3 regions of the Ferrimonas sp. SCSIO 43195 genome follow, and region 1 is predicted to be linked to each of the others. Evidence: riboswitches for the same ligand, from Rfam matches in the RefSeq annotation. Region 1 holds a riboswitch; each other region holds the start of a gene.
The links. Region 1 has a riboswitch for lysine ahead of J8Z22_RS17350 (Na+/H+ antiporter NhaC family protein). Riboswitches for the same ligand answer to the same signal wherever they lie in the genome.
Positions count from the first base shown of each region.

Region 2: another riboswitch for lysine. It lies ahead of J8Z22_RS16595 (Na+/H+ antiporter NhaC family protein); the one in region 1 lies ahead of J8Z22_RS17350 (Na+/H+ antiporter NhaC family protein).
Region 3: another riboswitch for lysine. It lies ahead of lysC (lysine-sensitive aspartokinase 3); the one in region 1 lies ahead of J8Z22_RS17350 (Na+/H+ antiporter NhaC family protein).

Region 1 covers NZ_CP072679.1:3,760,095-3,770,838, forward strand. The annotation lists gene J8Z22_RS17345 (thymidine kinase) at 1-364, opposite strand, end outside; gene J8Z22_RS17350 (Na+/H+ antiporter NhaC family protein) at 499-2,058, opposite strand; lysine riboswitch at 2,145-2,343, opposite strand; gene J8Z22_RS17355 (FAD-binding protein) at 2,437-3,363, opposite strand; gene J8Z22_RS17360 (electron transfer flavoprotein subunit beta/FixA family protein) at 3,363-4,112, opposite strand; gene J8Z22_RS17365 (H-NS family nucleoid-associated regulatory protein) at 4,425-4,817, shown strand; gene J8Z22_RS17370 (amidohydrolase family protein) at 4,959-7,985, shown strand; gene J8Z22_RS17375 (amidohydrolase family protein) at 7,993-9,267, shown strand; gene rcsF (Rcs stress response system protein RcsF) at 9,346-9,729, shown strand; gene tsaA (tRNA (N6-threonylcarbamoyladenosine(37)-N6)-methyltransferase TrmO) at 9,719-10,429, shown strand; gene J8Z22_RS17390 (DapH/DapD/GlmU-related protein) at 10,422-10,744, shown strand, end outside.
Region 2 covers NZ_CP072679.1:3,581,814-3,592,557, reverse strand. The annotation lists gene J8Z22_RS16620 (group I intron-associated PD-(D/E)XK endonuclease) at 142-537, opposite strand; gene J8Z22_RS16615 (hypothetical protein) at 704-1,564, shown strand; gene J8Z22_RS16610 (manganese-dependent inorganic pyrophosphatase) at 1,621-2,526, opposite strand; gene J8Z22_RS16605 (hypothetical protein) at 2,801-2,974, shown strand; gene J8Z22_RS16600 (YeiH family protein) at 2,942-3,886, opposite strand; lysine riboswitch at 4,153-4,351, shown strand; gene J8Z22_RS16595 (Na+/H+ antiporter NhaC family protein) at 4,432-6,012, shown strand; gene lysA (diaminopimelate decarboxylase) at 6,073-7,323, shown strand; gene nadE (ammonia-dependent NAD(+) synthetase) at 7,377-8,207, opposite strand; gene J8Z22_RS16580 (LysR substrate-binding domain-containing protein) at 8,520-9,425, opposite strand; gene J8Z22_RS16575 (CBS domain-containing protein) at 9,659-10,159, shown strand; gene J8Z22_RS16570 (FAD-binding oxidoreductase) at 10,166-10,744, opposite strand, start outside.
Region 3 covers NZ_CP072679.1:3,980,060-3,990,803, reverse strand. The annotation lists gene J8Z22_RS18380 (TIGR01212 family radical SAM protein) at 1-97, shown strand, start outside; gene folE2 (GTP cyclohydrolase FolE2) at 160-1,086, opposite strand; gene J8Z22_RS18370 (SPOR domain-containing protein) at 1,361-4,573, opposite strand; gene J8Z22_RS18365 (Hpt domain-containing protein) at 4,843-5,205, shown strand; gene arcA (two-component system response regulator ArcA) at 5,259-5,978, opposite strand; lysine riboswitch at 6,614-6,790, shown strand; gene lysC (lysine-sensitive aspartokinase 3) at 6,848-8,218, shown strand; gene J8Z22_RS22165 (S8 family serine peptidase) at 8,300-10,744, opposite strand, start outside.

The sequences.
Region 1 (10,744 bases):
CCTGGAAATCGGTGCGTAAGCCGTAACAGAGTACGGGAATGTCCATCTTGTCCACCAGGTAGGTCAATTGACGCACCTGACTCTTGGTCAGGAACTGGCACTCATCCACCAGCAGACAATTGACCGCTTGAGCGTCATTCTCCCGCAATACCATCTGGATCAGATCATCCTCTTTGCGGTAGATAAGGGCATCGGACGACAACCCGATTCGCGACGTCACTTTTCCCTGACCGTAACGGTCATCCAGGCCCGCGGTCATCACCAGAACCTGCATGCCCCGTTCGCGGTAGTTGTACGCCGATTGCAGCAGAGAAGTGGATTTTCCGGCATTCATTGCCGAATAGTAAAAGTAGAGTTGAGCCAAAATTGATCCCCCAGTAATCGCTGAGGCAAGTCTACCGAAAAGCCCGGATCTGAACCAGAGTGGTGGGGCAAAAAATGGCGGCGGCAAACGCAAATCGGGCCCCTGGTGGGGCCCGATGTGTTAGCGGATTAACCTCAGCGCCGACACAGGCGTTTCAGCAGCAGAATCACCAGCACCAGCCCCAGGGTGGCGGTGGCAAACCCGGCCATGACCGACCCGGTCATCCCCAGTACCAGGTAACCGGCCAGCGAGATCAGTGCGGTCAGCACCGCATAGGGCAACTGAGTAGTAACATGATCAATGTGGTGGCATCCGGCACCGGTGGAGGACAGGATGGTGGTGTCGGAGATCGGCGAACAGTGATCGCCGAACACCGCACCGGCCAGTACCGAAGACAGCATCGGCAGCATCAGTGCCAGATCCACCGCTTCGGCCATGTTGGCAGCAATGGGCAGCATGATGGCGAAGGTGCCCCAACTGGTGCCGGTGGCAAAGGCGGCAAAGCCACTGAGCAAAAACAGCAACGCCGGCAATCCCCAGGCAGGCAGGTTCCCCTGGGCCAGAGTCGCCATGAATTCGCCGGTCTTCATGTCGCTGATCACCCCGGCAATGGTCCAGGCAAACAGTAGAATGTAGATAGCCGGTAGCATCGATTTGACGCCACTGATCACCGCCTTACTCATGTAAGCCGCCGGCACCCCCTGGCGCAAACCGAACAGCAGGGTAAAGCCGACCCCGGCCAGGCCAGAGTAGAACAGGGACCAGGCGACGTCGGTGTTTTCAAAGGCACCGATAAGGGAGAACGCCTTGTCGTCCGCCGCCAAAACCTGGTTGCCGGAAAACAGCATCAAAGAAACCGTTATCGCAATCAGGAAACCGATGGGGGCCACCAGGCCGGCGACCCGGCCATTGTTGGCCTCGGGCAGGTCCAGCTCTTCACCGGCAGGCACCCCTTTGGCTTCGTCCCACAGTTGACCGCGCTGAGCTCGCTGCTCGGCGTCCGCCATGGCGCCGAAATCCAGGCCGAAATAGACCACCGCCAGCAACAGGGCAAAGGCAAAGATGGCATAGAAGTTCATCGGTACCATCTGCATAAAGGCACTCAGGTAACCGATGTCGGTCATGCCATGGGTGGTGAGCAAGCCCCCGATCAGGGCGATGATGTACGCGCCCCAGGAGGAGATCGGTGAGATCACGCAGATGGGCGCCGAGGTGGAGTCGATGCAGTAGGCCAGCTTTTCCCGCGACACCTGATAGTGATCGGTCACCGGCCTGGCCACCGAGCCCACCACCAGAGTGTTGAAGTAGTCATCGATGAAGATCACCACCCCCAGTGCCATGGTCATCAACTTGGCATCGCGGCCGCAGCGGATGCGGTGACGGGCCCAATCGGCAAAAGCACGGGTCGCCCCGGAGACCGAAATCAGCGCAGTCATCACCCCCAGTAACACCAGAAAACCAAGCGTGTAGAGATTCCAGCTGTTGAGGGCGCCGTCATCCCAAACCAGAGAGACGGCACGGGAACCGAGCTCGGAAGCGCCATCAACCACAGAGAAATCCACCAGCATCAGGATGCCAATGGCAATGCCTAACCCCAGGGACAGCAGAACTTTTCGGCTGGCGATTGCCATGCCAATGGCCACCACGGGGGGCAGCAGGGAGAGTGCCGAATCGGCGTAACTAATTAAAGCCATCGTAATGTTATCGTCATTATTAGCGATGGAGGCAACTGACACGGCCAAAGCCGCGGGGGACTAGCAAAAAGCGAGAGATCCACCTTCCATTCAGTAGCGCTCCATAGTAAATCATCTTCCCAACATCCGGTTGGAATTTACTATGGCAGTGTTACTCCTGTTAGAAGTAACCCCAGCGCGCAGGGATGATGCCCGGCACACTTCGGCATCGACTCCTTTGGGCCGGCGTCGTCGGGTATCAACCTCGACCGGCTTACTGATAGGCGATGCGCCTCTACCTTATCGGTACTCGCATACGAAGATGCGAAGGCGGCATTCTAACTGCAAGTGCCCCTCACTTGACCAGCAGATGCCGCCATATTGTGAGTTATATCACAGTTATAACAGTTCTGTGAGCTTAGGGACAGCGTCAAACAGATCCGCTTCCAGTCCATAATCGGCCACCTGGAAAATCGGCGCATCCGGGTCCTTGTTGATCGCCACGATCACCTTGGACTCCTTCATGCCGGCCAGGTGTTGAATGGCACCGGAGATGCCCACCGCGATGTACAGCTCGGGGGCGACAATTTTACCGGTTTGTCCCACCTGCAAATCGTTGGCTACGTAGCCCGCATCCACCGCCGCCCGAGAGGCACCGATGGCTCCACCGAGCTTGTCGGCCAGGGCTTCGATCAAAGCAAAGTTCTCGCCGCTGCCCAAACCGCGGCCGCCGGAGATCACCACCCGTGCGGCGCCAAGCTCAGGACGCTCAGACTGCACCAGCTCTTCGCCGACAAACTGGCTGAGGCCGCTGTCTTTGACGCTGGACACCGTCTCGATGTCTGCCGCCGCCTGAGTGGCAACGGCATCGAACGCGCTGGTTCGAATGGTCAGCACCTTGATGGCATCCAGGCTTTGTACCGTTGCCAGGGCATTACCGGCATAAATCGGGCGCACAAAGGTGTCTTCTGACTCAATGGCAATAACATCGGAGTGCTGAGCCACGTCCAGCAACGCCGCCGCCCGCGGCAGCACGTCTTTGCCCTTGGCACTGGCTGCGGTCAGGATGTGGCTGTAGCCACCGGCCAGCTCCAGCACCAGGTCGGCGACCGGTTCTGCCAGCTGATGGGCATACCCATCGTGATCCGCCAGCAACACCTTGGTGACGCCAGCCAGTTGTGCCGCCTGATTGGCGGCCTCGGCCACGCCGCTGCCGGCGACCAATACATGAATCTCCTGACCCAGTTGAGTGGCCGCACCCACGACTTTGGCACACTCGGCACCCAGGCCCTGTTTGTCCAGCTCTGCAATAATGAGGATCGCCATTAGACCACCTTCGCTTCGTTTTTCAGCTTCTCAACCAGCTCTTCAACCGAGCCCACCATGATGCCGCCACTGCGTTCCGCCGGGGCCGTTACCTTTATTACCTGTTGGTGGGATTTCAACTGCAACTCGAAATCCGCCACTGTAACGGTGTCCAGTGGTTTGCGCTTGGCCTTCATAATATTCGGCAGCGACGCATAGCGCGGTTCATTCAGGCGCAGATCCGCAGACACAACGGCAGGCAGTTTGACACTCAGGGTTTGAATGCCGCCATCGATCTCCCGGGCAACAGTGACTTGATCGCCTTCGACCTCAATGCTGGAGGCAAAGGTTGCCTGCCCCATGCCTGCCAGTGCCGCCGTCATCTGCGCGGTCTGGTTGTTGTCGCCATCGATGGATTGCTTACCAAACAGCACCAAATCGGGTTGCTCCTTGTCAACAACCGCTTTTAACACCTTGGCAATCGAGATGGGCGCCAACTCTTCATCGTGCTCCACCAGAATCCCGCGATCGGCGCCCAAGGCCATGGCCGTACGCAATTGCTCCTGGGCCACTTTAGGACCGATTGATACCGCAATAATCTCATCGGCCTGGCCTTTTTCCTTTAGCCTTACCGCTTCCTCGACGGCGATCTCGCAGAAGGGGTTGATCGCCATCTTCAGGTTGGCCAGTTCCACCGCTGACTCATCAGCAGCGACTCTCACCTTCACATAGGGATCGACCACCCGCTTGATCGGAACCAGAATCTTCATAGTACGTCCTTTGTTTAGCGCCAGAATCGACTTTGCATAACACTGCCTCCCACTCTAATTACTGTTAACGTAAACGTCAACATTCAAAGGCCGGCAGCAGGGTGAAAATGAACAGAAGCTGAACCAGTGACATCGAAGGACATTTTTTTCAATGACACGGAACTCCTGAATAATGTAAATGTCTGCAAAGATATCGATATATCATCTTAGTAATGAGTAATTAATTGTCTTAATTTACGAGACAACTATAATTGCCCATGCTAATCTAAACACTGTTAAATTTGCACACTTGATAATTAGGTTGAATCCACGATGGCTGATTTCTTAGAAATTTTGACTCACGGTCGCCGCTTAAAGGCTCAAGTTAAAGAGCTAGAGCTGGATGAGCTGAAAGATGTAATCGCTAAACTGCAGAAAATTGCAGACGAGCGCGAAGCTGAAGCAGAGGAAGAAATTGCTGCTCAAGCTGAACGCCTGGCTAAAATTGAAGCAATCCGCAAGCAACTTGCAGAAGATGGAATTAGCGTTGATGAGCTAAATGCACTGGAAAGTGCTTCTCCACGTCGCAAGCGTGCACCACGCCCAGCTAAATACAAGATTGTTGTTGATGGCGAAACCCTGACTTGGACCGGCCAAGGCCGCACTCCAAAAGCCATCAAAGAAAAACTGGATCAAGGTCACTCCCTGGAAGAGTTTCTGATTTAAGATTTAGTTACAAAGTTTCCTAAAACGGCTGCCAATGGCAGCCGTTTTTTTATGCCCGCTTGCCGAAGGCGAATTGCAGCCCCTCGTCGATGCAAGGATAATGGATTCGATTCAGGAATAATAAAACAAAAGGATTTTTGAATGCCTCTGCCCACAACTCATTGGCGTTGGCGGCGGCTGTGTCAGGTGCTCGCCTGCGCCGCCAGCCTGCCGGCATTTGCCAGCCCCACTCAACCCGTCAGCGCCATTGCCAATGCCGATGATCACTACCTGGCCTTTACCCATGCCACCTTAATCCCCACTCCCGGCCAGCGACTCGAGAATGCGACGCTGGTGATAAAAGATGGGAAAATTGTTTCTATTTCAGAAAGTAACAAGGTTCCAGACGGGGCAAGAGAGATCCATTCCAGGGGAAAAACCATCTATCCGGGCTTTATTGACCCCTATACCGACTTTGGCCAACAGTGGCAGTATTCCGACTACCCCGACGGCGGGCCTCACTATAATGCCGAACAAGCCGGCGCCAAGGTAAATAACCGGGCCATCCACGCCGAAATGAACTGGGCGGACCATTTCCAATTTGATCATGAACGCGCTCAAGATTGGCATAATAATGGCTTCACTTCGGTACAAACCGGCAAACTCGACGGCTTATTTCAGGGCATGAGTGCAACGGTCTCCCTCATTGACCTTCATTCTGAAAGCAGTATCTATGCCATCGAAGGCGCTCACCTGATGTCATTTGACAAGGGAAGTTCTGAGCAAGAATACCCAAACTCGCTCATGGGCAGTATTGCGCTTATTCGACAAACGTTAAAAGATGCACAGTGGTATCAACAGCAATCCAGCAAATCAATACCTCAGTTATCGTTAAACCTGAATCAAACCTTTACCAAACTGTTACAGTTTAACAATCAACGAATCATATTTGACCCAGGACAAGGAAACAACGCCTCCCGCGCGCTGCAACTGTTGCAACCATTTCATCCTTCGCCGGTACTCGTGGGCAATGGTTTAGAGTTTGAGCGACTGGAGTCGCTGAAACAAACTCGGCTTATCTTGCCATTAACTCTGGCTGCAAAACCGCCATTGGATGCCGGATTGGATATTAGCCTTAAACAGCTTCGTCATTGGGAGCGCAGTCCCGGCAACCTTGCGGCAGTCGCCGCCGCCAATATTCCCTTTGCCATCACTCAGCATGGAATCGATCCACTCGAGTTTTGGAACCGAATAACCAAAGCGGTGGAATATGGACTGCCCAAATCCACCGCTTTGGCCGCCTTGACCACCGTCGCCGCTGAATATGCCGGCGTCGATGACTTCCTTGGCCAACTGCAACCCGGCTTTCAGGCCGATTTGGTGATCGCCACCGGTGACCTGTTTGCCGGAGCCGAGATTGAAAGCCTGTACCTCAAGGGCCGACCTCTGCCATTGAATCCGCAACTGGGTAGTCGGCTTTCGGGTCAATATCAGTTGTCCATTGATGAGACCGACCTGACGCTGGTTCTGAGCCAGGATCAGGGCGAACTCTCCGCCCAACTTGAAAGCGGCGAACGGCTGATTCTGCTGGACGTCTCCCACAGCGCGGCGGAACAGTTCAGCGCCGTCGCCGATCTGACGGAACTGGGCTTACCCGGATTAACCCGGTTGACCTTGCACCGGGTCCGCCAAGGATTGTTTGGCAACCTGACCCAGCACGACGGTCAACTGCTGCCGCTGGCAGCCAGCTATCTGGGTCCGATAGCCACGAGCACCGAACCGGAGCCAGTGACAACACCGACCTACCTGAGCCGTCTGACTCGACCGAACCGGGCCTTCGGTACCGACGCCCCCCTGCAGCAGGAACGACTGCACATTCGCGGGGCCACCCTGTGGACCGCCGCTGACGACGGCATCATCGCCGATGCCGATCTGCTGATCGACAATGGGGTGATTCGCGCCATCGGCGAGAACCTCACCACCCCAGAAGGCTTCGACGTCCTCGATGCACAGGGCAAACACCTGACCCCCGGCTTTATCGATGAGCACAGCCACATCGCCATTCGAGGCGGTGTCAACGAAGCGTCAGACAGCAACACCGCCGAAGTCCGAATCGGTGACGTTCTCGATGCCGACGACATTCACATCTACCGGTCGTTGGCCGGAGGGGTCACCACCGCTCAATTGCTGCACGGCAGCGCCAACGTTATTGGTGGCCAGGCCCAGGTGATCAAACTGCGTTGGGGCGAATCCGACCATGACCTCAAATTTCAACAGGCCCCAGCCAGCATTAAGTTTGCCCTGGGTGAAAACGTCAAACAGAGCAATTGGGGTGATCGTTACGTCAGTCGCTTTCCCCAAACCCGAATGGGAGTAGAAGCCTACCTGGAGGATCAGTTTGAACAGGCCAGGAAACTGCAACGTCAGCAACAGGCCTACCAAAGCCTGAGTCGTAACCAGAAACGGCGCCAATTGGCCCCGCGCCCCAACGACCGGCTTGAGGCCCTGATCGAGATACTGAACGGCAGCCGCAACATTCACGTTCATTCCTACGTGCAATCGGAAATTCTGATGTTGCTGCGGTTGTCGCAGCGGCTGGGATTCCACGTTCAGACCTTCACCCACATCCTCGAGGGCTACAAGGTGGCCGATGAGATGGCCAGCTATGGCACCAGTGCGTCCACCTTTTCAGACTGGTGGGCCTACAAGTTTGAAGTCTATGATGCCATTCCCCACAACGCCTGCCTGCTGCTGCAGAAAGGCGTCAACACCAGCATCAATTCGGACAGCGCCGACTTGATTCGCAAGCTCAATCAGGAAGCCGCCAAATCGATGATGTACTGCGGCATGAGCGCCGAACAAGCCCTGAAGATGATCACCATCAACCCGGCCCGGCAGCTGAAGATTGATCGCTACACCGGCTCACTGGAAACGGGCAAACAGGCGGATCTGGTGCTGTGGGACCAACCGCCGATGTCGGTGTATGCCCGGGTGGAGTCCACCTGGGTGGATGGCGTGCGTCGTTTCGACCGCCAGCGCGATCGGCAACTGCAGCGTCAAGCCGGAGCCGAACGTCAGGCCTTGATTCAGAAACTGCTGCTCGATGACAGCGATGACGGGGAGGGCGAATCGCTCACCCCGGACGAGGTGCCGCTGTGGCACTGCGACAGCCTCATCCACCAGCATTAAGGAGCCGATGATGAAAACCCTGTATACCTTGCTACTGCTGGCCCTAGGTAGCCCGGCATTGGCCACCGCCCTGATGGTTGCGCCGCCCCAGTCTCAACCGATCCTGATTCAGGGCGGCACCCTGCACACCGTCACCCAGGGCGTATTGCCCAACACCGACCTGCTGGTGGAAGCGGGTCGCATCCGCGCCATCGGTACCGCACTGCCCGTGCCCGCCGATGCCCGCCTTATTGACGCCAGCGGCCAACGAGTGTACCCGGGCCTGATCGCCCTGGCCAACACCCTGGGCCTGGAAGAGATTGAGATGATCCGTTCCACCGTCGACAGCGAAGAGGTGGGCCAACTCAATCCGCAGCTGAGAGCCGCCGTGGCCTACAACCCGGACTCGGAACTGATCCCCACGGTACGCAGCAACGGCATTACCCACATCCAGCTGACGCCCTCCGGGGATCTGCTGGCGGGCACGTCCTCCCTTCTGAACCTCGATGCCTGGAACCTGGATGATGCCCTGGTACCCGGCGGCGAAGGGCTGCACCTGTATTGGCCTGACCTTCATCTCAGTGTCAGCGACGACGAGTTAGCAGAGCGACAACGGCAACGTCAGCAGCGGCAATTGACCCAACTCAACCAGGCGTTTGAGCAGGCCTATGGCTATTACCTGAATCGGCAACTCGCCCAACGCCAGGATCGGCGCTGGCAAGCGATGCTGCCGGTGTTCGAGGGGCAGCGGCCGCTGTTTGTACACGCCGACACTCAACCACAAATCGAGCAAGCGTTACGGCTGGCGGATCGCTATCGGCTGAAGATGGTACTGGTGGGTGGCTACGACAGCTACCGCCTCATCGACCAGTTGCTGGCGCAACAGGTTCCGGTGGTGTACACCCATGCCAACAGCCTGCCGTTGCGGCGCCACGAACCCGTGGATCTGCCGTTTACCATTCCGACCCTGCTGGCCGACGCCGGGGTTGAGCTGGCACTGGCTTATCCCGGCAGTTGGGACAGCCGTAACCTGCCGTTCGCCGCGGGTTACGCCGCCGCCCATGGCCTCGGCGGTGCCCGGGCGCTGAAAGCGATCACCCTGTCCCCGGCCAACATTCTGGGGCTGTCCGACATGGGGGCTCTGGAAGTCGGCTATCGAGCCAACCTGGTGATCAGCGACGGCGACCTGTTGGACATGGGCCAGAGCCGGGTCAGCATGGTGCTGATCGACGGCCGCCAGATCGACCTGAATAATCGCCATAAACAGCTGTACCACAAATACCTGAACAAGCCCGCTCGCTAAGGGCACTGGCCGCCGGTTCACTCACCCGGCGGCCCCTTTGTGGTACACTTCTGTCATCTCTATACTCGGATATCTCCCATGTTTTCATTGACCTCGTGGCACCGATGGGCCCTCGTTCTGCCGCTGCTTAGTGGCTGCAGCAGCCAGTTCCAGTTTTCATCCAACCTCGACAGCGATGCCGTCGATGACTACTTCAAGGCCGGTAAGGTGCAGGTTTATCAGGGCAGCACCCCTCCCGCCGCTGAGCGGGATCTGGGACTGCTGGAAGCCACCAGCTGTCAAGCCGACAGCAACGCCGTGCCCGCCAGCCAGGCCGATGCCCGCACCCAGCTCCGTCGGCTGGCCGCGGATCAAGGGGCCAACGCCATCTGGGTCAGCCAGTGCATCGAACTCAGTGCCGACAAGCACTGCCAGCACTCCATTGTCTGTTACGCCCGCGCCCTGGTGGTTCATGAAGATTGAGATGACACCGGTGGCCCTGTGCCAGTCGCCTTACAAGCAAAAGTTCGCCATTCCCCGGCAGCCACGACTGGTGCCAGCGGCGGTAGGCCGCCTGCTGCTGCAAGGGGAGTGCAACACCGGCGATGTGCTGCGAGGCATTGAGCAGTTTGAGTATCTGTGGCTGATTTTCAGCTTCCATCAGAACCTGCAACAAGGCTGGAAACCGACGGTACGGCCGCCGCGCCTCGGCGGTAACGAACGCATGGGGGTGTTTGCCACCCGGGCCACCTTTCGCCCCAATGGCCTGGGCATGTCGGCAGTTAAACTGCGGGGCATCGGCTGCGAACAGGGCCAGCACTATCTGGAGGTTGAAGGCATCGATCTGCTGGACGGCACCCCGATCTACGACATCAAACCCTATGTGCCCTACTCCGACGCCCTGCCCTACGCCTGTGGCGGGTTTGCCCAACAGCCCCCGGAGCCGATGGCCGTCACCCTCAGTGACGCCGCCCAGCGGCAGATGAACGACGCCGAACGTCGTCAACCCGGCTTTCGTCAGTTGGCAGAGCAGGTGCTGGCCCAGGACCCCCGTCCCGGTTATCACAGAGGCAACAGCGACCGCGAATACGGCGTGCAACTGCACCAATTTGATCTGCGATGGCAAGTGATCGACGGCGTCAATCACATCATCGCGGTAGCCCCGCTGGCCAGCCATGACTGATCGCTACCGCGCACAGCACAAGCAGCGACTGAACTGGATGCCGTGGCTGTATTATCGTCTTAAGGAGAAGCACCTGGCGTGGGCTCGCCCCTGGCAGCAGCAGCTGCAACAGCAGTTGATGGAGCTGGAAACGGTTCGCTTCGGCGCCGACTGCTTTGTGGCAGAGGAGTGTGCCCTGTTTGCCGAACCCGGTCGCGACATCGTCTTCGGCGATCGCTGCATGCTGGCCAGCAACAGCTTTCTCCACGGTCCATTGCAGTTTGGGAATGAAGTCAGCATCAACCATGGCTGCAGTCTCGATGGCGGCCGGGCCGG
Region 2 (10,744 bases), 180 kb from region 1:
AACCTTTAAACATACCACCCAATGGAGGCCAATAAATAGTCAAAAATGGTAAATAACTACCCGGAATTGGTTATGACGTCATCGCCCTGCTGCAGTGGCAGGGGGCGGTCGGTTTTGCTGGGTCGCTGCCGTTCAAGGGGGTCACAGCTTGTGAAATGCCTTTAGGAAGGCGTTCTTACCCTGCTCAAATTTCTGATGCTGGGGATGATTCATTGGCCGCCTGGGGTCGTCAAACGCCGGCATCACGTAGCCCCAGTTTGAGTTGCGGGCAAAGTACACCACCACATTGACGTGGCTGTCCCGCCAACGATTTTCTATCACGTGATCATCCCCTTTGGCCTCGGCAGTTTTCACCTGAATCCGATGAAAATGGGGGCCGTCCGAGATCAGGATGTCGGTGGCGTGACCGTTGTCCAGCACCGGAGTAAACACCTGCCAGCCATCCTGCATCAGCCATGAAATTACCCGGCTTTCAAACGAGGTGTTGATCAGGGCCTGGTGGGTACCGGCCTTGGTGGCGGTAGTTCGAATGGGCATGCCGACTCCTGTGACGGTGACAATCGCTGCAGTTAGCATAGCCAATGGCCAAACAAAGAGCTTACAAAGGCTTACTTGCGCTTGCTGGGCCTTACCCCGGCAGTCTCCGCAGGTTGAGATACTGCCGATAACACTTTGTTTACCTAAAGGCACAACAGGAGGCGCTATGAGCGCACAACCTTGGGCTGTGTTGACCGCCCTGGCAGTACTGACTCTGGGCGGCTGCAACAGCAGCAGTAACTCGAGCACCCCCGCTCCCACCCCGACTCCGGATAAGGGGAACGCCGCGCTGGAAAAAGCGTTTCCGCTGCATACCAGTGTGTTTGGGGTGAGCATTCGGGCCACCAGCAACATCGATAAAGCCAAGATGCTGCATGCGGCCAATGTGATGGCTCAGTACCTGGATAATGATGAAAATGGTCTGGCAGACAATCAGGCGGTGGTAGAGGCTCTGGTCAACAAGCGGGCCACCCTGATCATGGTGCCAGATGAAGCGGACCTGGAAACGGTCGGGGAAGGGCTACCGCAAGGGGGAGCGTTTCAGGATCTGTATGGTTCAGAGGTGCATCCGCAAGGATCGACGCCGGGCCAGTTTGACGCCACCCTGGAGGAGGTGCTGCACCTGATCACCCATGAGGGCTATGCCTCGGTGTATCCGAAAATCTTCGGCGAAGTGGCGGAATCGCAGATCGCCGATGCCATGGATCAGGCCCGCGGTGGCCGTTTTGAGTCGATTCCGGCCAGCTACCCCGATGGCGCCTGGTACACCTACGACGATGAAAGCTGCGATTACAGCTGTATGGTGACCGAGTACACCTACTGGGCGCTGACCTCATTGTTGGGCGGCCAGAGCCACCCGGGGCGTTTGCAAGAGATTGAGCACGAGTGGAAACTCAATACCCCGGATAAGGTCAAGCTGGGGGATTCGGCGGTGTATACCCTGTTGACCAATGGTGAGTACGGGCTGGCAACGGTGTTGCCGGATGGGCACTACGATTACCAGACTTTTACCATCAGTGGTGACTGACAGGGACAAAAAAAACCGGCCATGGCCGGTTTTTTTTATGGGGTTGGCACGGTGTCTCAACCAGCCAGAACCTGAGTAACCCAGGGCAACATCTGTTTCTTGCGGCTCAGGAAGCCTTCGAACACCAGGCTGCCATTGTTGGCGTTCTTGATGGTGTCGGACAATGGACCGGCCACCATCAGGGTGGTCTCTTCGGTGCGGATGTTGGTCAGCATCAGGGCGATCAGGTCCAGGCCTTTGTCGGTTACGCGCTGATCCATCAATGCCTGCAGGTTAGCCAGTTCGTGCTCAACCTGGCCGTAATCCGCCAGCTCCAGCTGACCGAGGTTGGTGGACTTGCCGGCAATCTCGTAGCCTTTGACGTCTTTGTCCAGCAGCGCTTCGGTGCTCAGGCCTTCGACGTTGGTTTTGGCCGCCAGCAGATCCGCCAGGAAGGGCTCGACTTCGACCCCGGCCAGCGGTGCCAGCAGTTCAACGATCTCGGCGTCGCGCTCGGTGGTGGTGGGCGACTTCAGGCCAACGGTGTCGGACAGCAGGGCGCCAATCATCAGCCGGGCCATCGGCTGAGGAATCTCGACGTTGTGAATGCCACACAGTTCAAACAGCACCGAGGCGGAGGAGCCCAGAGGCATCAGCCAGGCTTCCAGCGGTGCGGCGCTGGTGAGGGTACCCAGACGGTGATGGTCGACAATGCCCACCAGATCGGCGTCGTTGATGTCGTCCGGGGCTTGCTCCGCTTCACTGTAGTCGACCAGGTACACCTGCTCGCCCTTCAGCGGCTTCTCCAGCAGCGGTGGCACTTCGACACCGGCAAAATCGAAGATGAACTGGGTTTCGCGGCTGATTTCACCCAGGCGGAAAGGGGTGGCTTGCTTGCCGCGGGCGCCCAACCAGTGGGTGGCGATGACTGCGGAGCAAACGCAATCGCTATCAGGGCTCTTGTGGCCAAATACGTTGATCATTGGGGATTCCTTAAAACTACCGCGGGCGCAGCTGTGGCCCAGTTTCGGACAGAAGGCGGCTACTATAAAAATCCCGACGGTCTGTGTAAAGCCTTGGCGGTGGATTTCCCCTCAATTTGGTCGCTTCCGGTGCCTGTTCGACAACGGTGACCGCCGTTCGGCGCTGACGGAACACGAGCCTCTTAGTCTGATTGAGCATGGGTTAGTTGAAAACGCTTTTGATGAAAGTGCTTTTTATTCCGATGATTAGCCTTCGAACTAAGAGGAAGTGCGGATGATGAGGAATGGACTGCTGCTGGCTTTGCTGCCGCTGATGGTGCTGGTGGCGCTGACCACCGAAGGTGGCGTCAGGGCCACCCTGGAGCTGGTGGCTTTTGTGCTGGTGCTGGGGCTGCTGTTGTGCCGCCCCGCAACCTCAGCGATTCAACAGGTAGATGAGGGACAGTGAGCTGATGGTCAGCCACAGGCCAATCCCCAACAGCAGAGGCTTGGGCCCGGCCTCTTTCAGCCGTTTGGCAGAGATGCCGCAGCCGATCAGGAACAGACACAGCACCAGCACCCGCTTGCCGGTTTGAAACGTCAGTTCATACAGCGGCGCGCCCTGAGGCAGCAGGTAGGCGATGGCGATGGCCACGCAATACAGCACAATGAATCCCGGCACCGCAATGCGTCGCTCGCTGCTGCGAAACAACAGGGCGCTGATAAAGGCCACCGGAATGATCCACAGCGCCCGAGCCAGTTTCAGGGTGGTGGCGGTCATTAACGCCTGATCGCCGTACGCCTGGGCGGCACCGACCACCGATGAGGTGTCATGAATGGCGATGGCACTCCAGATCCCAAACTGTTCCTGGCTCATGTTCAGCAGGTGGCCAATGGCGGGAAACAGGAACAGGGCCACCGAATTCAGGACAAACACCGTGCCCAGAGCGATGGAGGTGTGGTGATCTTTGGCGTTGATGGCCGGGGCGACGGCTGCGATGGCGCTGCCGCCACAGATGGCGGTGCCGGCAGAGATCAGGTAACCGGTTTTGTGCTCCAGCTTCAGGGCTCGGGTCAGCAGCCACCCCAGAATCAGGGTGCCGAAAATTGAAATCACGATGATCCCCAGTCCGGCTTTGCTGGCGGCGATGGCTTGCTCCAGGTGGATACCGAATCCCAGCGCCACAATGGACCCCGCCAGCAGTTTCTTGGCCAACGGACCGGTCTTCAGGCCTTCTGGAATCCAGCCCAGGCTGGCCATGACCACGCCAAAGATCAGTGCCAGCGGTGAACTGATGGCAGGCAGCAGGCACAGGGCCGCCACCAGCCAGAACAGCCAGTCGGTGGGACGAGAGAACAGCGAAGCAAAGCGGGTTGGCATGAAACGACACTCGAGCAATCTTTGGAGGGGGCACAGTATAGAGCCGTCGTCACCAAGAGATAAGCGCGGGATCACAGTTTTGGCAGATTATGGGCGCATTTTAACCGTTGTTGGCATCGACGCGGTGCGCCAATCCGAGCAACGATGTTTTTTTGGCCTTTTGGACTGACTTTTGAATCCAAGTTGAGATTTTTATCACAATTGTCTGGATTCCCGCGGTCGCCTTGGTTACTCTGCATGCTTAGATAAACAGGTTGTCCTCCCGGACAACACGTAGAGGCGCATCGCCTATCAGTAAACCAGTCGAGGGTGACCCCCGATGACCCTGGTTGAAAGGAGTCGATGCCGAAGTGAAACGGGCGTCATCCCGCTTTGCTGGGGCCGCATTCAACAGGTGCGGCACTGCCATAGTAAATCCCAAAAGGAGTTTGGGGATTAAATTTACTGTGGAGCGCTACTGAAGGAAGACGAGTCACGTCCTGTGGCCCGTCCGCGACCTGTCGTCGCGTCAGCAGCCTCCATCGTACCTATAAGATTAAAAAACGATGGCTTTAGTAAGTTACGCCGAATCGGCATTATCAATTGTTCCTCCTGTGGTGGCCATTGGCCTGGCGATCATCAGTCGACGCGTGCTGTTGTCACTGGGACTGGGCATTCTCACCGGCATCCTGATGTTGGCGGACTTCTCGGTAACCACCATGGTGTCAGAGGTGGCCCGGCGGGCAACGGCCCTGGTATGGGAGGACGGCAGTTTCAGCAGTTGGAACCTGTACACCATCGGCTTCCTGCTGACCATGGGCATACTGATGGCCTTGATCTCGGTTTCCGGCGGCACCCGTGCCTTTGCCAAATGGGCCAGGGGGCGCATTCGCCACGGTCGGGATGCCAAACTGATGACGGTGTTTCTCGGTGCCATTATCTTTATCGATGACTACTTCAATGCCCTGCTGGTCGGCAACGTGGCCCGCCCGGTGACCGATCAGTACGGCATCTCCAGGGAAAAGTTGGCCTATTGCATCGATTCCACATCGGCTCCGGTGTGCGTGGTGTCGCCCATCTCCACCTGGGGCGCCTACATCATGTCGCTGCTGGCGGGACTGCTGGTGACCCATGGCATGGGAGACGTCAGCGCCCTGTCGGTGTTTGTGCAGATGATTCCAATGAATTTCTATGCCCTGTTTTCGCTGCTGCTATTACTGTGCGTGCTCTGGTTTAATCTGGATCTCGGCGCCATGGCGGTGGCCGAACGGCGCGCGGCCCAGGGGCAATTGTGGGATCCGGCCAAGGGCATGCCGGCGGGGGAAGACCTGGGGCTACCGGATGCTCGCCGTGGCCGGGTGATGAACCTGATGGGGCCATTGGCATTGTTGATCTCATTGGTGGTGTGCCTGATGTTGTTGTCCGGTGACATGGCGCTGGCGGCCCAGGGGCTGGACTTTACCCTGATCGGAGCGCTGGAAAATGCCGCCGGCTCCTGGTCGATGTTCACCGCCGGCACCATTACCGTGGTGATCACCAGCCTGGCGATGATCGCCCAGGGCGTGCCTGTGTCGGTGTTGCTGCAGGCGATGGCGAAAGGGGTTCGCTCCATGGCGCCGGCGGTGTACATCCTGCTGATGGCCTGGACCATCGCCGGGGTGATCTCGGACCTGCAGACCGGCCACTACCTGGCCAGCCTGGCGGATGGGGCATTGCCCGTGGCCATGGTGCCGGCACTGATTTTCATTCTGTCGGCGCTGGCGGCGTTTTCCACCGGCACCAGCTATGGCACCTTTGCCATCATGCTGCCCATCGCCGCCAACCTGGCGGCGGTGCTGGAACCGTCGTTGATGCTGCCGGCGATGGCCTCGGTGCTGGCTGGTGGCGTGTTTGGCGATCACTGTTCCCCGATTTCAGATACCACCATCCTGTCATCCACCGGATCCGGCTGCCACCACATCGACCACGTGGCCACCCAGTTGCCGTACGCGGTGATGGCGGCGATCATTTCGGTACTGGGGTATCTGACTCTGGGAGTCACCGGGTCAGTTCTGGCCGGGTTGTTGGTGTCTGCCACCTTGTTGGTGGTGACGGTGGTGCTGCTTAAGCGGCGGGCCGCTGATCGAGGCCAGGTGGCGCTGGCCTGAAACCACGCATGGAGAGGGGCCGGGCTACGCAGTCTGGCCGAATAACGCAGAGAGAGGGTTATGGATTATTTTAACGTCGACAATGGCCAATTGATGGCAGAGCGGGTTTCGGTCACTGAGGCTGCCGAAGCTTATGGTACGCCGCTGTACCTGTATTCCCGAGCCACCATTGAGCGCCACTGGCAGGCTTTTACCGATGCCATGGCCGGACGGGACCATTTGATCTGCTATGCGGTCAAGGCCAACAGCAACCTGGCCATTTTAAACCTGATGGCGAGGCTGGGCAGCGGTTTTGACATCGTCTCTGGTGGTGAGCTGGCGCGGGTCATCGCCGCCGGTGGCGATGCCACCAAGGTGGTGTTTTCCGGTGTTGGCAAGACCGAGGCGGAGATGGAGTATGCCCTCAAGGCCGGCATTCACTGCTTTAATCTGGAGTCGGAACCTGAACTGGAGCGGCTGCAGCAGGTGGCGGCTCGACTCGGCCTGGTGGCGCCGGTGTCGCTGCGCATCAACCCGGACATCGATGCCAACAGTCACCCCTACATCTCCACTGGACTGAAGCAGAATAAGTTTGGCATTCCTACCAGCCAGGCGTTACCGGTGTATCGGCGGGCGGCGGCCATGGACCACATTCAGGTGCTGGGCATGGATTGCCATATCGGCTCTCAGTTAACCGAGTCGCGGCCGTTTGTGGAGGCGTTGGAGCGGCTGTTGGCGCTCATGGACACCCTGGCTGAGGAGGGGATTGAGCTGGCACACCTGGATCTGGGCGGTGGTTTGGGTGTCAGCTACGGTCAGGAGACCCCGCCGTTGCCCACCGAATACGTGCAAGCGTTGTTGCCCACTCTGGGACAGCGAAAGCTGAAGCTGATTCTGGAGCCGGGACGGGCGATCATGGCCAATGCCGGCATTCTGGTGACTAAGGTGGAATACCTGAAACAGGGGGAAGACCGGGACTTCGCCATTGTCGATGCGGCCATGAACGATCTGTTGCGTCCCAGTCTGTACAACGCCTGGCAGGAGATAGTGCCGGTGACCGCCAGCCCGGCGTCGCCGCGTGCCTATGACGTGGTTGGCCCGGTGTGTGAGACCGGCGATTTTCTGGGTAAAAACCGGAAGTTGGCTATTGCCGCCGGAGACTATCTGGCGGTGCGTGGCGCCGGGGCTTACGGCTTTACCATGTCGTCCAACTACAACAGCCGTCCTCGAGCCGCAGAGGTGATGGCGGACGGTGACCGGATGCACCTGATTCGAGAGCGGGAGCAGCCGGAGCAGCTGTGGCGGGGAGAGCATTGCTTGCCCGAGGCCTGAGCCAAGCAGCACGCCCGCGTTCGCGGGCGTGTTCAGTTTTACGCTGGCAAAAGTCAGTCGTAGATGGTGGGGATCGGCTGGCGTTTGTGCTGAGTCGCTTTGTAGATGCTGATGATGCGTGCCTCGGCGCTGGCGTCGATGGCTTTGCCTTCCAGGAAGTCATCAATCTGATCATAACTCAGTCCCAAGGCCACTTCGTCTTCCAGTTGGGGACGGTCCTCTTCGAGATCCGCCGTTGGCGCCTTGACCACCAGCCGCTCTGGTGCTCCCAGGTAGCCAGCCAGCTGCCGTACCTGGCGCTTGTTCAGGCCAAACAGCGGCGCCAGATCGCAGGCACCATCGCCGTGCTTGGTGTAGAAGCCAGTGACGTTTTCGGCGCTGTGGTCTGTGCCAGCGACCAAGCCGCCCAGCAGACCGGCAATTTCATACTGGGCGACCATCCGCATACGGGCCTTGACGTTGCCCTTGACGAAATCCAGCTTGCTCTGGTCGTCGGTCAGCAATCCGGCGTCGCTCATGGCCGCCAGAGTGTCGGCGTGAATGCCATCCACCCCGGACTTCACATTGACGCTGATCTGCTTCGAGGGCTGAATGAAGCGGCAGGCCATCTGTGCCTCCTCTTCATCCTGCTGGATGCCGTAGGGCAGGCGAACCGCGACAAATTGATAGTCCGCCTGTTCCCGGTCCTGATTGAGGCCATCGACGGCCAGTTGACACAGGCGGCCGGTGACGCTGGAGTCGACACCACCGCTGATCCCCAGAACCAGGGTGTGGCACCTGGCTTCTTTGAGTTTGGTTTGAATGAAGGCAACCCGGCGCTGAACCTCAAACTCTGGTTCGATGGCGGTCAGTACTTTCATCTCTCTGAGGATCTGTCCTTTCACTGTGTTACTCCCGTTGGACGCTGCCGATGTCAAAGTCGTTAATCTAACATCGGACGTGATAAGGGAAAAGCGCGGCGGTGGCTGTGGGCGCCGAAGTGGCCGCTGCTGATGCTGTGATCCAGCGTTGAAATGCCGCTCATTCGCTGACGCTGGCGACTGCATGCCCAACCTGTCAGGGTGGGTGAGTGTCGCGTTTCTGGAAAAGGTGTGATCCGTGTAATTTTGAGTGTTGCTGGGTTTGTGATTGAGCTCTCATTTGCTTGGGGTGGTGCATCAGGGTTGTTGATGGGGGTCATCATTAACCCTGATGCATTATCGAGTGACCGGCTTCTTGGCGATTAATTGCCTGGCTTCATGTCGAATGCACTCACGCACCGGGTTATCGGAGGAGTCTGCGCGCCAGACGAACGACAGGGTTCGGGCCATGTTCAAGCCGGGAACTTCCAATGCCACCAGTTCACCGCTTTCAATCTGAGTCGCGACATCCAGGTAGGGTAGGCAACTCAGGTAATAGCCCTTGGTGACCATGGTTCTCAGCACTGCCACGTGCTCATACTCTCGCCACACGTCCAGATCCGATACCAGCCCGTGGATGGCGCTGTCGAAAATCCGCCGGGTGCCGGCGCCGGGTTCACGCAGAATCCACTTGGCCTGTTCCAGTTGCGCCGCACTGATCTGTTTCTGACGGGCGAAGGGGTGGTGCTTGGCGGCGACGATCACCAGGTGGTCGTCGCACCAGACCTCATGGCAGATACGACTGTCGTCGCAGCGGCCTTCGATGATGCCCAGGTCGAACTGGTAATCCAAAACACCATTGATCACCTTTTCGGTGTTTTTAACCGCAAGATCGATGCGTATTTCCGGAAAATCGTTGTCAATTTTGCTGATCAGTTCTGGCACCAGGTGCTCGGCGGCGGTTTGGCTGGCGGCCAGTTGAATCTCACCGCTGATCAGGTGCTGATCGTACAGGCCCAGCTCAATCTGGCGGGCGTCATGCAGTAGCTGTTTCGCTTTTGGCCGCAGCCAGCAGCCCCAGTGGGACAGCACCATGCGTTTGCCCTGGCGCTCAAACAGCGGCCGGCCCAAAGACTTCTCCAATTGAGACAGAGACATACTGGTCGCTGATTGTGTCAGTGACAGGGTGTTGGCGGCTTTGCTGACGCTGCCATGATCGGCGACGGCGTTAAAAACGGCCAGTTGCTTAAGGGAAAAGCGCACCGTTGCTGCTCCAGATTTGAGAGTTAATGAGGTTCATTCTGCATTGAAGCACAGCTGAGTCGAGTTATAAATTTTTCTGAACAAAACTGGAAGAAATATCAATTATCTCGCCACGATGAGACCTAATAAACTGTAACCGTAGAAAAAAATAAAACCTTTTCCACGTACCCACAGAGATGACGTTTGCACGCGGACGCAGATCCGTCGTCATCCCGACCTTGATGAGGTGGCCTATGCACGCACAGATGACCGTATCCCAGGTAATGCACACCCCGAATTTGGTGTTATCCCCGCAGCAATCGGTCACCGAGGCCCTGGACGCCCTGCTGGCGGCCGGTATCTCCGCCGCCCCGGTGGTGGGCAACGATGGTCGCCTGCTTGGTTTTTTGTCGGAGCATGATCTGCTGATCGACCTCTGGTGTTGTGACTACCAGCCGGACCAGCCGCTGACGGTGGCCGAGTTGATGCAGGCCGAGGTGGATGCCCTGGCGCCCGGGGACAACTTGATGCAGCTGGCGGAGACCATCTGTGTGGATGTGGGCTCGGTGTTCCCCACCTCCGATGGCGGCAGCGCCACCTCTCTGTGCGCCTTGCCTCTGCGTGAACGGGCCCGGCGCAGTCGCCAGTGGCGGCCCCACCACTACCCGGTAGTGGACCAGGGCCAACTGGTGGGAATGGTCAGCCGCCGGGATCTGATGCAGGCGCTGAGACCGCTGTACGCCGGGTGTGCCTGAATCGGGTCAACCGGGTCGAATGTTCTGGTTGACCCGGAAAACGTTATCCGGGTCGTAGCGGCGCTTAACCTGCCTCAGTCGCGGGTGATTGAGGCCGTAGGTGGCCTCGATGCGCTCCTGTCCCTCCTCCATCATAAAGTTGATGTAGGCGCCGCCACTGGAGTGAGGGTGCAGGGCTTGCCAGTAGTCCCGGGCCCACTGTTTGAGCTCGGCGGCTTTGGCCGGATCGGCATCGATGCCGGCGATCACCATTGACCAGGTGGCACTGCGGTTGGCCCAGGCGGTGTCCTCGGGGGCGACGTCGTGGACGGCACCATCGATGGGGTACAGGTGCATCAGAGACAGCGCCGACGGGGCTTTGGCGGCATGGTGCAGGTGGATGTCGATGGCGTCGTCACTGAGCTGATTGAAAAAGTCGCCCTTCCAATACCACTGCAATCCCGGCGGCAGCAGGGGGTCAAACAGGGCCTGGATTGCCGGGAATGGCATGCTGCCCATGTGCTGGAACAGTGGCTCGGGCAGATCGCTCAGCATGGGGGCCAAAGCGGCTTTGGCCGCGGCTTCCGGGCCGTTGAAACAGGAGAT
Region 3 (10,744 bases), 220 kb from region 1:
GATTGCACCTTCGTGGTGTGGCGACAAGTGGCTGGCGCTGAATGGCATCATCGAACGCCTGAAGCGCGATGGTGGCCAGGGGTCGGCGTTGGCGTAATCCGATGCCAATACACAAAAAAGGCCGGGCATTTGCCCGGCCTTTTTAATGCGCGTGCGCCGTTACGGCTGGTAGCCGTTTTCGACCCCTTTGCAAGTCACCGACACCGCATCGTGGGCGTGCAGACTTTCCAGGTGGTTGACTCGCAACCAGAAATCGAAGAAGTCACTGGTATCGTTCAGCGCCATCTTCAAACGACGGGCGGCGTCTTCGACGAACATCAGGTTCTGTCCGTTGAGACGGGCAAACTCCTGCTCGTCTTCTCGCTTCACGGCAGCCTGGACCGGGGTGGCCAGGGCCGATTCGATGCGGTCGACCAGTTTCACGATGGGCAACTCGGTCAGTTCGTTGTCCAGTTTTACCCAGACCTCGGCAACGCTGCGTTGGCTGTGCGGCGTCGCCACCACACCCTGGGTGGTGCCCAGCCACTGGTGAATCTCCTCGGCGGACAGGCTCTGCTTATCCCCGAAGTCACGGTTGAACGACTCTTGGATCAGCTGCCGTGCCAGCGCGGCGGAGCAGGGGCAGGTGGAGGAGTAGGACACATCCACATTCATCTCCAGGGTCAACGCGCCCTGGTTGAGGCTGCCGACCAGAGTCACCGGGTACGCACGCCAACCGCTGTTGTCAGACAGCAATGAAGGGCGACGCAGGTGGTAATCGAAACTGATCTTAATTCGAGCGCGGTCTGACAGGGCCTCGTGGCTGGAGATAAAGTTATCCAGCAAGGCTTTCATGCTGGCCAGGTTCAGCTCGCCGTTCAGGGACAGCTGATCCAGTGCCAGATACAGGCGCGACATGTGAATCCCCTTGGCCTGGGGATTGGGAAGGTTCACAAAGGCTTCTACCTTTGCGGTTACCGCCCGTGACTGACCGTCATCGGCTGTCACTGTCAGTGGTAATTCAATGTTGCTCATTCCGACCCAGTCCAGAGTTCCCCCGATCTGGGCTTTGGCACTGCTAGCAACATCGGGCATTGTTGTCGCCATGGACACAGACTCCGTCAATTATCTAACCCTTAACTGCTTAAGGGCAGCGATTGTAACATGTGGCGGCGATTTCGCCGTCAAAAACTTTGCCGTCAAACTCGATTACGGCAAACGAAAATGCGGTATTGTGCGGCGAAGACGACACTGGGTGACGAGCAGGGCCATGACGTTTGCTTATAAAGCCACCGTCATTGATACCGGTTATGGAACGATGCGCCCACAGGCGCCATTAGCGCCCGGCGACCGCCGGGCTCTAATCAGGAAGGAACAGAATCTATCGCACCGAGGCGACGCTGCGCAACCATGGGTTTTGTGGGGCCTTTGGCAATGCGCCTAACGCCCGTTGGGCCTGTGGTTTGTCGGCAAAGCTGCCCCACAGCACCTGATACCATCCCTTGTGCAGATGAATGTGGGCGTCGGTGCCCAATTTCAAGTGAGCAATGACTTTTTCGGCATTGGCCTTGTCCTTGGTGGCGGCCAGTTGCCAGGTAAAGTGGGCCGGATTTTGCTGACTGAGCCAGTCAGAGTTGCGATCATCGCCGCGGTCCGGTTGCGGTTTACGCTTTTTGTCCCACTCCAGATAGGCCCGGTGCTGGTACTGAAGACCGCCTACCGGCTTCACCAGAGGCAGGTCATTGGCAAACTCCTTGGGCACGTCACGCAGGCCATATTGGGCCGAGCGTTGGCTGGGGAACTGGCCGGCGATCAGCAGGTGCATGGGGCGGCCGTCGCGCAATACCGTAACTTGCTCCAGGGACTGGTCCGGGTAACGGGCTCGCAGCGCATTCAAATCAAACTTGTTGCGGTTGGCGGCCAGTTGGATGGTGTAATCCTGAGACTCCATCCGCATCACCCCTTGCTCCAGAGCCGGCAGGCTGTCGAGTTTTCGGGTCGGGGTTGCTTGAGGGGCGGCCACCTGACTGGTGACGTCCACCACCGCTGGCTGCTCCTGATACTTGATGCGCAGATCCTGCTGCTGAAAACGGATCTTCTTGCCGGAGATGGCGACCGGGAACACCGGCTCTTCCGCCAGGGCGCCGAGGCTTCCCAACTGGCCGACGTCCGGCTGCAACAGGTAGTAGCCGGGCTTCATGGCGTTGAACTGAAACTCGCCTTGTGGGCCGGTGGTCAGGTTGGCCAGCGGCTGTTGGTGCAGATCCTTGAGGACCATATGAACGCCGGCCAGAGGCTGGCCATCGTGGTCTTTGACCACCTGTCCTTTGATGTCTGTCAGCGCCACCAGGGGCAGATCCACGGTGACGTGCTTACCGGTCATGGGCATCACTTCCACCGGGCCGTCCCGCAGCACCATCTGCTCCGGCAGGGTTTCCGGACCCAGGGCGATGCGGTACAGGGTGTTGGAGGCCACCTGGGTCAGGCGCACTTCACCGGTATCATTACTGGCCTGGTGCGGGACGCTGGGGGAGGTCAGCAGGGTGACGCCGCGAATCGGCTGATCGCTGGCGTCGAAGCGACCGTTGTTGTTGCTGTCGACAAACAGGCGCACATTGATGTCGGCCAGTTGTGGCCGGTAGTCGCTGCCGCGCATGCGGGAGTCTTGATAGTTGAGGGCGATGGCGCTGGTGGCACTGACCTGCCAGTCGCCACGGGTATCCACATTGCCTCGAAGGCCAAGGGTGAACCAGTCATAAGTCAGGGAGACCTGATGACCCAGCCCAAAGCGGCTCTTGCTGTCGAGGGGATCCCGGTAGAACAGCTCGGTCTGGTTGTTGACCCCACGCCACGGGCGCCAACGCAGCAGGGTGGTGAGATCGCCGATCCCCTCGCCGGTTTGGTAGTCCATGTAGCCAGAGACGTTCCAGTCCAGCATCGGGGTGTCAAACATCAGCCGCCCCAGCATTCGCTGACTGCTGTCTTTGAAGGAGGTGTCGTAGGCCAGGTAGTTGGTCAGGGCGACGTTGCCCAACTGAGTTGACAACCGCGAGTCCAGCAGGGTGGAGTCGTCACCGTTGTCCAGAGTGCGGTAGGCCGCGCCCAACTGATACTGCCAACCGCCGGCCTGATGGAAGCTGCCTTCGATCTCGGCCCGGGTGCTGGAGGTTTTGCCGTTGTCGTCGAACAGGCCCGGCAGCAGATCGTCGGTACGGCTGGACTGGTAATCCTGGTAATTCTCATGGGTGATGCGCAGGCTGTGGTCGGTACCGATCAGTTTCTGCCAGCCAAGTGAGAAGGCGTTACCGGCGTCCTGTTGCGAGGAGACCTCCACAAACCAGGTGCTGTCCCACCAGTAGGCGGTGACGTCGGCGCCATAGTAGGTGCGATCTTCCAGTCGGCCCCAGTTCTGCACCGTTTGCTGACTGTAGCTGGCGCCGATGGTGATCTGATCCGTCAAGCCGTACTGGGCCCGGCCGCTGTAGGCCCGGCGCAGGTCCAGGTCCGCCAGTTCATCCTGATCTTTGTGGGTAAACAGGTTGCTGGTCTGGTCGATGTAGAAGCCGGAGTAGCCCAGCTGCCCCTGACCCAGTCTCAGGCCACCGCTTTGAACGGTTTTGCGGCGCACCATGTATTCGCCGTTGGGGCCAAACAGGTGGATCTCGAACAGGTTGGAGCCTTCCACCACCGGAATATCCCGGAAACGGTAGCGGTTGTCGTCGCTGGCACTGGCGATGCGCACCAGGGCGCCGTTGCGGTACAGGTGCACCTTCCAGCCCGCCGGGGCGTTGCCTTCGATAACGGTACGGCCGAAACGGTCGGAGTTGATGTCGCTCTGGTTGCCGAACACCACCCCCTGGCCCTCGATGCGGCCGTTGACCAGGTTGTCGCCGTAGTAGCTGACGTCTCCCACCTGATAGCCACCCAACTGGAACGGCAGGCGTTCGTCGAGATCGCCATAGTCCCGCGACAACCGCAGACGGTAGTTGTCGTCCTGGCCCTGGCTGCGGTCGTAGCTGAATTCATAGCTGTGGTAGCCCAGGTCACCGGTGGCCAGCATGTTGAGGTGGTAGTCTTCGGTCAGGTAGTCCTCGCCGGCAATGGCGGCGTCTCCCTGCAGGTAGACCACTGGCTTGTTGTAGGGCTGGTAATCATGGGGGTGAATCGGGTCGAAGCTGGTGGCGGTGATCTCGCGGCGATCCTCGGGATCATTGGTGACCTGATTCAGGGTCACGGATTGCTGCACCGCCGGCAGAGGTACGCTGGCGCTGACGTTCACCTTTTGACCCAAAGTGTGGATGTTTAGGTTGATTGGCAGCAATTTTTGAATGAACTGCGGCTCAAGGTAAATATCCACATTGTCCCGTCCCCAGATCATGGCTGGGTCAACGGCAATTTGATTAAAGCCTCTGCGCGCCTGATCTTTATTCAGGTCCAGCATCAGGTTGGCATTTTCTCCCTGAATCCAACCGGATGCGATTAAGGCATGGGGATCGACCTGAACGTCGATGCCCAAAGACGTGGCCAGTCCCTGCAGCGGCAGCAGTAGTTTTTGCTGATACTGATAGACGGCAAGTTGATCCGTTAACTGCACACCCTGAGCGTTCAGAGTGAAAGGTTTAAGCTGTTGTTTAGGTAAAACAATTTCAGATGAATTGGCACTGAAAACACAACAACTCAGTAACCCTGATAAGGCTAGGGTAACAACTCGCATTGAAATCACAACGACTGGCTATAAATGGGCGTAGATAATAGCATTTTTTCGCCACATCTGGCATGAGGAATAGACATTTTTGTCTGAACAAACCAATAACCTGTGATAACCTGCATTGGCAAAATAGTAGTCAGTAATGGAGTCTGAGCATGACGAGTGCAAATACCGCTTCGTTGGATCTACAAACCCTGGATGCCTATTGCAGTGCCATTGGGGCAGCAACGTTGCTTAAAAGTGTGGTGATGTTTGAGCAGATGGCACCGGAGTACCTGCAGACCATGGCCGCGGCTATGCAGTGCAGTGACAAGCCTCTGTTATGCAGTGAAGCGCACAAGCTGAAAGGTGCGGCTGGCTCGGTGGGATTAAAACGGATTCAGATGTTGTCGCAACAGTTGCAGTGTGGTGATGAGCCACAATGGCAGGCTGAGCACGGTCAATGGTATCAGGAGATTGAGAGCCATCTTGAGGAAGACATTGCCAATTTGAAGGCATACCTCAGCGCTCGGGCCTGAGCCGAAGCCACAAAAAAAGCCGCATCAGCGGCTTTTTTTGTGGGCCGAACGTCTTACAGACCGTCCAGCTGACCACAGAAGCGGTAACCTTCGCCGTGAATGGTGGCGATGATTTCCGGAGTCTCCGGGTGGCTTTCGAAGTGCTTGCGGATGCGACGAATGGTTACGTCGACAGTCCGGTCATGAGGCTTCAGCTCACGGCCCGTCATCTTCATCAGCAAATCGGCACGGGACAAAATTTTACCCGGGTTCTCAACAAAGTGCAGCATCGCGCGGAACTCACTGCGAGGCAGCTTGAACGGTTCGCCACTTGGGCTAACCAGCGAACGGCTGTTGATCTCCAGAGACCATCCGTTAAACAGATAGTGCTCAACCTGAGGCTTCTCATCGGATTGCTTATTGGTGCTGACAATTCGATTCAACAGGTTACGGGCACGAATGGTCAGTTCACGAGGGTTGAATGGTTTGGTGATGTAATCATCCGCGCCAATTTCCAAGCCCAGGATCTTGTCCACTTCGTTGTCACGTCCGGTGAGGAACATGAGTGCAATGTTGTTGTTTTCGCGAAGTTCGCGGGCCAGCAACAGGCCATTTTTACCTGGCAGGTTGATGTCCATGATCACCAGGTTCACTTTGTGAGCCTTGAGAACATCGTGCATCTCGTCGCCATCAACGGCTTCAGAGACCAGGTACCCTTCAGCTTCAAAGATGCTTTTCAGGGTGTTTCGAGTGACGGCTTCGTCCTCGACGATAAGGATATGTGGATTTTGCATGATCAGCTACCTAAAGCGCTCGCCATTTCAAACCAACCGCCTGACTAGGGGCAGAGCCCCATAACCCAGACATAATGCCTATGCAAATTCCTTTTCGGCGTATGTAAGCCCGATGCGCTAGCATTGGGGGTGCCAGGACGAAGTAGGATTCGTACTGTTTCGTTAGAAGCCCTAAAAATACCGTAAAAAGGATTAAATGTTAGCCGCAAATGTTAACAGAATCCGATTTCTGTCGATTGGGTCACATTTTGTGAATTTCACGGGTGGTTTTTGTTTCAACCTGTAAGCTTCTCGCCGAAAGGTGTCTGTAATAATAGACGAATTTTACCCTGTTAACGGAATAACTGAGATTTATACCAACCCCTTACTTTTTTCTAGCCTGTGACCTGACATCGGCCTTGGCACTCCGGCCCCGATTGGTTCAGGCATCAGAAGCGTGGTTTTGGTACAGGATTCAGGTTCATCCCGATTTGCGGGGCGGTGGTTACTTGGGTCCATACTGATGGGCTATCTGTTCATAACCCGTACAGCTCGAAAAAAACTCAATGGTTTGACAACAAATCGACACTAAGGTTTAGTATTCGCACCCCTTATGCATCAGATTGGTCATTTTTTTTACTGACCGGTTGATTCTCGGGGCCAGAAGAGGAGCGCGACCCAGGCAGTTCCGGCGAGAGGATCGAACCTCAACGACCCGGAATCAGGGGGAGTTGCGCCGAGAGGAGGGATGCGTTCGATCGCCAGCTCCTCGGTCAATGGGGCTGAATCCCCATGGCTGTCACCTGACACTATGGTGGAGAGCTTCTGGTCGCTGACGCCCCGCGTGTTGTCGTACCAGACTCTTCGAACGCAATTGAAGGTTCGAAGTCATGAATAATCAAAACACATCTCTTACGGTCGCCAAGTTTGGCGGCACCTCCGTGGCCAACTTTGAGGCCATCAATCGCTGCGTCGACATCATTGAGGCGGACCCCAAGGTCAGGCTGGTGGTGGTCAGCGCCGCCGCCGGTGTCACCAACCGGTTGGTGGAGTTATCGGCAGGCCAGACTGATCTGGCGCGCCGCCAGGCGCTGCTGCACGACATCGCCGCCATTGAATACGCCATGTTGGACCGGCTTGAAAATCGCAGCCAGGTGGCGGCCGAACTGGATGCCCTGCTGGCGTTGATGGCCAGCCTCAGCGGTCGCATCGCCGCCGGTGACGGTGAGCCGGCGCTGGCGGATCAGTTGCTGTCGCTGGGGGAGCGCTGCTCGACCCTGTTGTTGACCGAATTGTTGAATCAGCGTGGCATTGCGGCGGTAAACTTCGATGCCTGCCAGGTGATGCGGACTGACGACCATTTTGGCCGGGCGTCGCCGCAATTGGCGCAGTTGGAAAGCCTGTGCGAACAGCACCTGTTGCCGCAGCTTGCCACTCAGGTGGTGGTGACCCAGGGCTTTATCGGTGCCGACCAACAGGGGCGGGTCACCACCCTGGGCCGGGGCGGATCCGACTACAGCGCGGCGCTGCTGGCGCAATCGTTGCGGGCGCGGGTGCTGGCGATCTGGACCGACGTCGATGGCATCTACAGCTGTGATCCGCGGGTGGTCGCCGACGCCCATCCCATTGCCGAGTTGAGCTTCAATGAGGCGGCGGAGATGGCCACCTTTGGTTCTAAAATCCTCCACCCGGCAACCATCCTGCCGGCGGTTCGCGGCGGCTGCCAGGTGTTCGTCGGCAGCACCTATGCGCCACAGAAAGGTGGCACCTGGATTCGATCTGAGTGCGGCTCGCAGCCGGTGTTTCGAGCATTGAGCCTGAGAAGGCGGCAGACGCTGTTGACCGCCCACAGCCTCAATATGTTGCACGCTCAGGGGTTCTTGGCCGAGCTGTTTGCGGTGCTGGCCCGTCATCGTATCTCGGTGGACTTGATCACCACCTCTGAGGTATCGGTGGCCTTGACGTTGGATCAAACCGGGTCCGATTCCAGCGGCCGGGCGTTGGTGTCGCAGGCGTTGCTGGACGAGTTGGCGCCGCTGTGCCGGGTCGAAGTGGAGCAGGATCTGGCGTTGGTGGCGGTGATTGGCAACCACATCGCCAAGACCTCAGGCATTGGCATTCGAGTGCTGGAAGCGATGCAAGACAGCAATGTGCGGATGTTCTGCCAGGGCGCCAGTGCCCACAACCTCTGCTTTCTGGTGGATGGCGATGAGGCGGAGAGTATTGTGCAGCGTCTGCATCGGCAGTTATTGACGGAATAAGGGAAGCGGAACCGCCACGACGGTTCACGGCAAAAGAAAGGGGAGCCATCAGGCTCCCCTTTTTCAGGTCAGGCGTGGGCCTTAGGCCGCCTTGCGGCGACGGGCGAAGGCCAGACCGGACAGGGCCAGAGCCAGGAAGCCCAGGCTACTGGAGTCGGAAGACCCACCGGTGCTCACTACAGGAGCGTCGGTGATGTTAACCGTCAACTGGGCGTTGTCGGTGGTCTCTTCAGCATCGCTGGCGGCGATGGCGAAGGTCAGCGCGCTGCCGGAGGCATCGGCTGGCAGGGTCATGGACAGCACCTGGCCGGTAACGGTGAACTCGACGTCGGTACCACCGGTCTGGGTGACGGTCCAGGTCAGGGTATCGCCATCGATGTCGGTAGCGAACTCGGACAGGGCCACGCTGAAGGCTGAGCCTTCTGCACCGCTGACGGTATTCGAGGCGGTAATGGTCGGCGCATCGTTAACGTTTTCGACGGTGATGGCTACTGACGCTTCGCCAGAAGCAGTATCACCATCCATCAGGCTGTAGCTGAAGCTGTCGGCACCGACAAAGTCGGCGTTCGGCGCGTAGCTGAAGCTGCCGTCTTCCTTCATGGTGACCGTGCCGTTCTCAGGCTGTTCAGTCACCGTCGCTTTAAGGTCAGAGGAGCTGGCCACCTGGAACTGGTGGATCGCTTCCTGAACCAGGCCACCGGCACTGGCGGTCAGATTCAGTACCTTAGTGCTGCTGATGCTGTCGTTGTCGGTCACGCTGAAGTCAACGCTGCTGTCTTCGTCGACAGTAATGGCGTCGTCCATCGCCGCATCCGGGTCGGTGACCATCAGGTCAAAGGCGAAGTCAACGGAACCGGCAGGGTTGCCGAATACTTCAATCAGGTCACCGGCGGCGACGGCGTCACCAGTACCGTTGTGGTACAGGGTTACGCCCTTGGAGCCGGAGATGTCCTCGATACCCACAGTCAGGTTTGCAGGCAGAGCGTCCACCTTGGCGTACTCGAAGTGCACGCCTTCGGTGTCACCCAGCTGCAGCCAGATCTGGAAGGTATAGCTGTTGCCGGAGTTGTCGTTATAGACCTGAGCGTCGGCCCACTCCAGTACCAGCCAGTCGTTGGTGCCGTCACCGACAATGCTGAAGTACATGTTACCGCCACCGCTGTCGCCGACGGTGCCATCGTTCAGATCCATGTCGGTCCAGAATGGCGCCAGGATGTTGTTAGGCTGAGCGCTGTCCGGCAGTTCACGGTTGTTCCAGGTGCCGCTGGTGGAACCACCGCCGGCAATGGCCATACCGTTGTCGGACATGGTGATGGAGGTGTACTCCTGGCCCAGGTACTTGAAGCCAGGCAGGCCGACGGCCGCCAGGTTCAGGCTGATGGCCACTTCATCACAGCCGTCGTTATCACAACCTGGAGCCACGCCATTGGCTTTCAGGCCATAGCCAAAGCTGCCAGTGGTGTGATTCAGTTCGGCGCTGCTTTCCTTGAGACGACCGGTCCAGGCAACGGTACCATTGTCTTCGTTGACGTCGAAACCGGTTTGAGTGGCTTCGTTGGTGTCAACCTTGGCGGAACCGGCGACCATCTTGGTGCCAGCCGGGATCGAGGCACGGACGGTGACAAAGTCATCGGCGTCAAAGCCCTGGTTCTCGTAGTGAGTGCTCACTTCTACGGCCTGGTCCACGGTGGTGGAGGTGGCTGCGACGGCGATGTTGTTTCCACTGGCGCTGTTGGCATACACCACCAACGGCAAGTGGGCCTGGTCGCCATTGACCTGAACCTGACCAAAGTGCCAGTCGTCCGAGGCCAGCATCATGCTGTCGACGGTGATCATCACTTTGCCAGAGGCGCCACCGGCCAGAGACAGGCTGTCCTGGTCGAAGCTGATGTCGGCCCCTTCCAGCATGCCGGTGAAGGCGTAGCTCTTTTCAGAGGTGTCAGAGGCATCGCGCTTATCATTGACGGTCAGCTCGAAGCTGCACTCTTTCAGGCAAGCCGGGCTTACCAGTGAGGCTTTGTCGAAGGTCACCGTGGCGGAGATGGCATCGGCCACTTCCATTCGACCGGCGCCCACATCAAAGGCATCTGCCGGCGTGTCGGCGTCCTCTTTCTTCAGACCGCTGTCCTCGGTGGAGGAGGTCAGGGCCGTCTTGATGTCGATGGCAGACCATTCCGGGTGCGCCTGCTTCATCAGCGCGGCGGCGCCGGCAACGTGTGGGCTGGCCATGGAGGTGCCACTGATGGCGGCAAAGGTGGCGCCGTCGCTGCCTGGGTCGTCTTTGGACCAGGCGGACAGGATGTCGGTGCCTGGGGCGGCCAGATCCGGCTTCAGGAAGCTGGCATCACCGTTTGGACCCCGAGAAGAGGTGGCAGCCACGTTGTCGGCGTACATCATGTTGGTCAGCGCAGAGGTAGTCATACCGATGGTCAAATCGACACCGGCCTCGCCGGCGGCGGTGATCTCGGCCAGTACCTTGGCGCCGTCGGCCTGATCAATCATCACCGAAGGGATGGTGCCACTGTC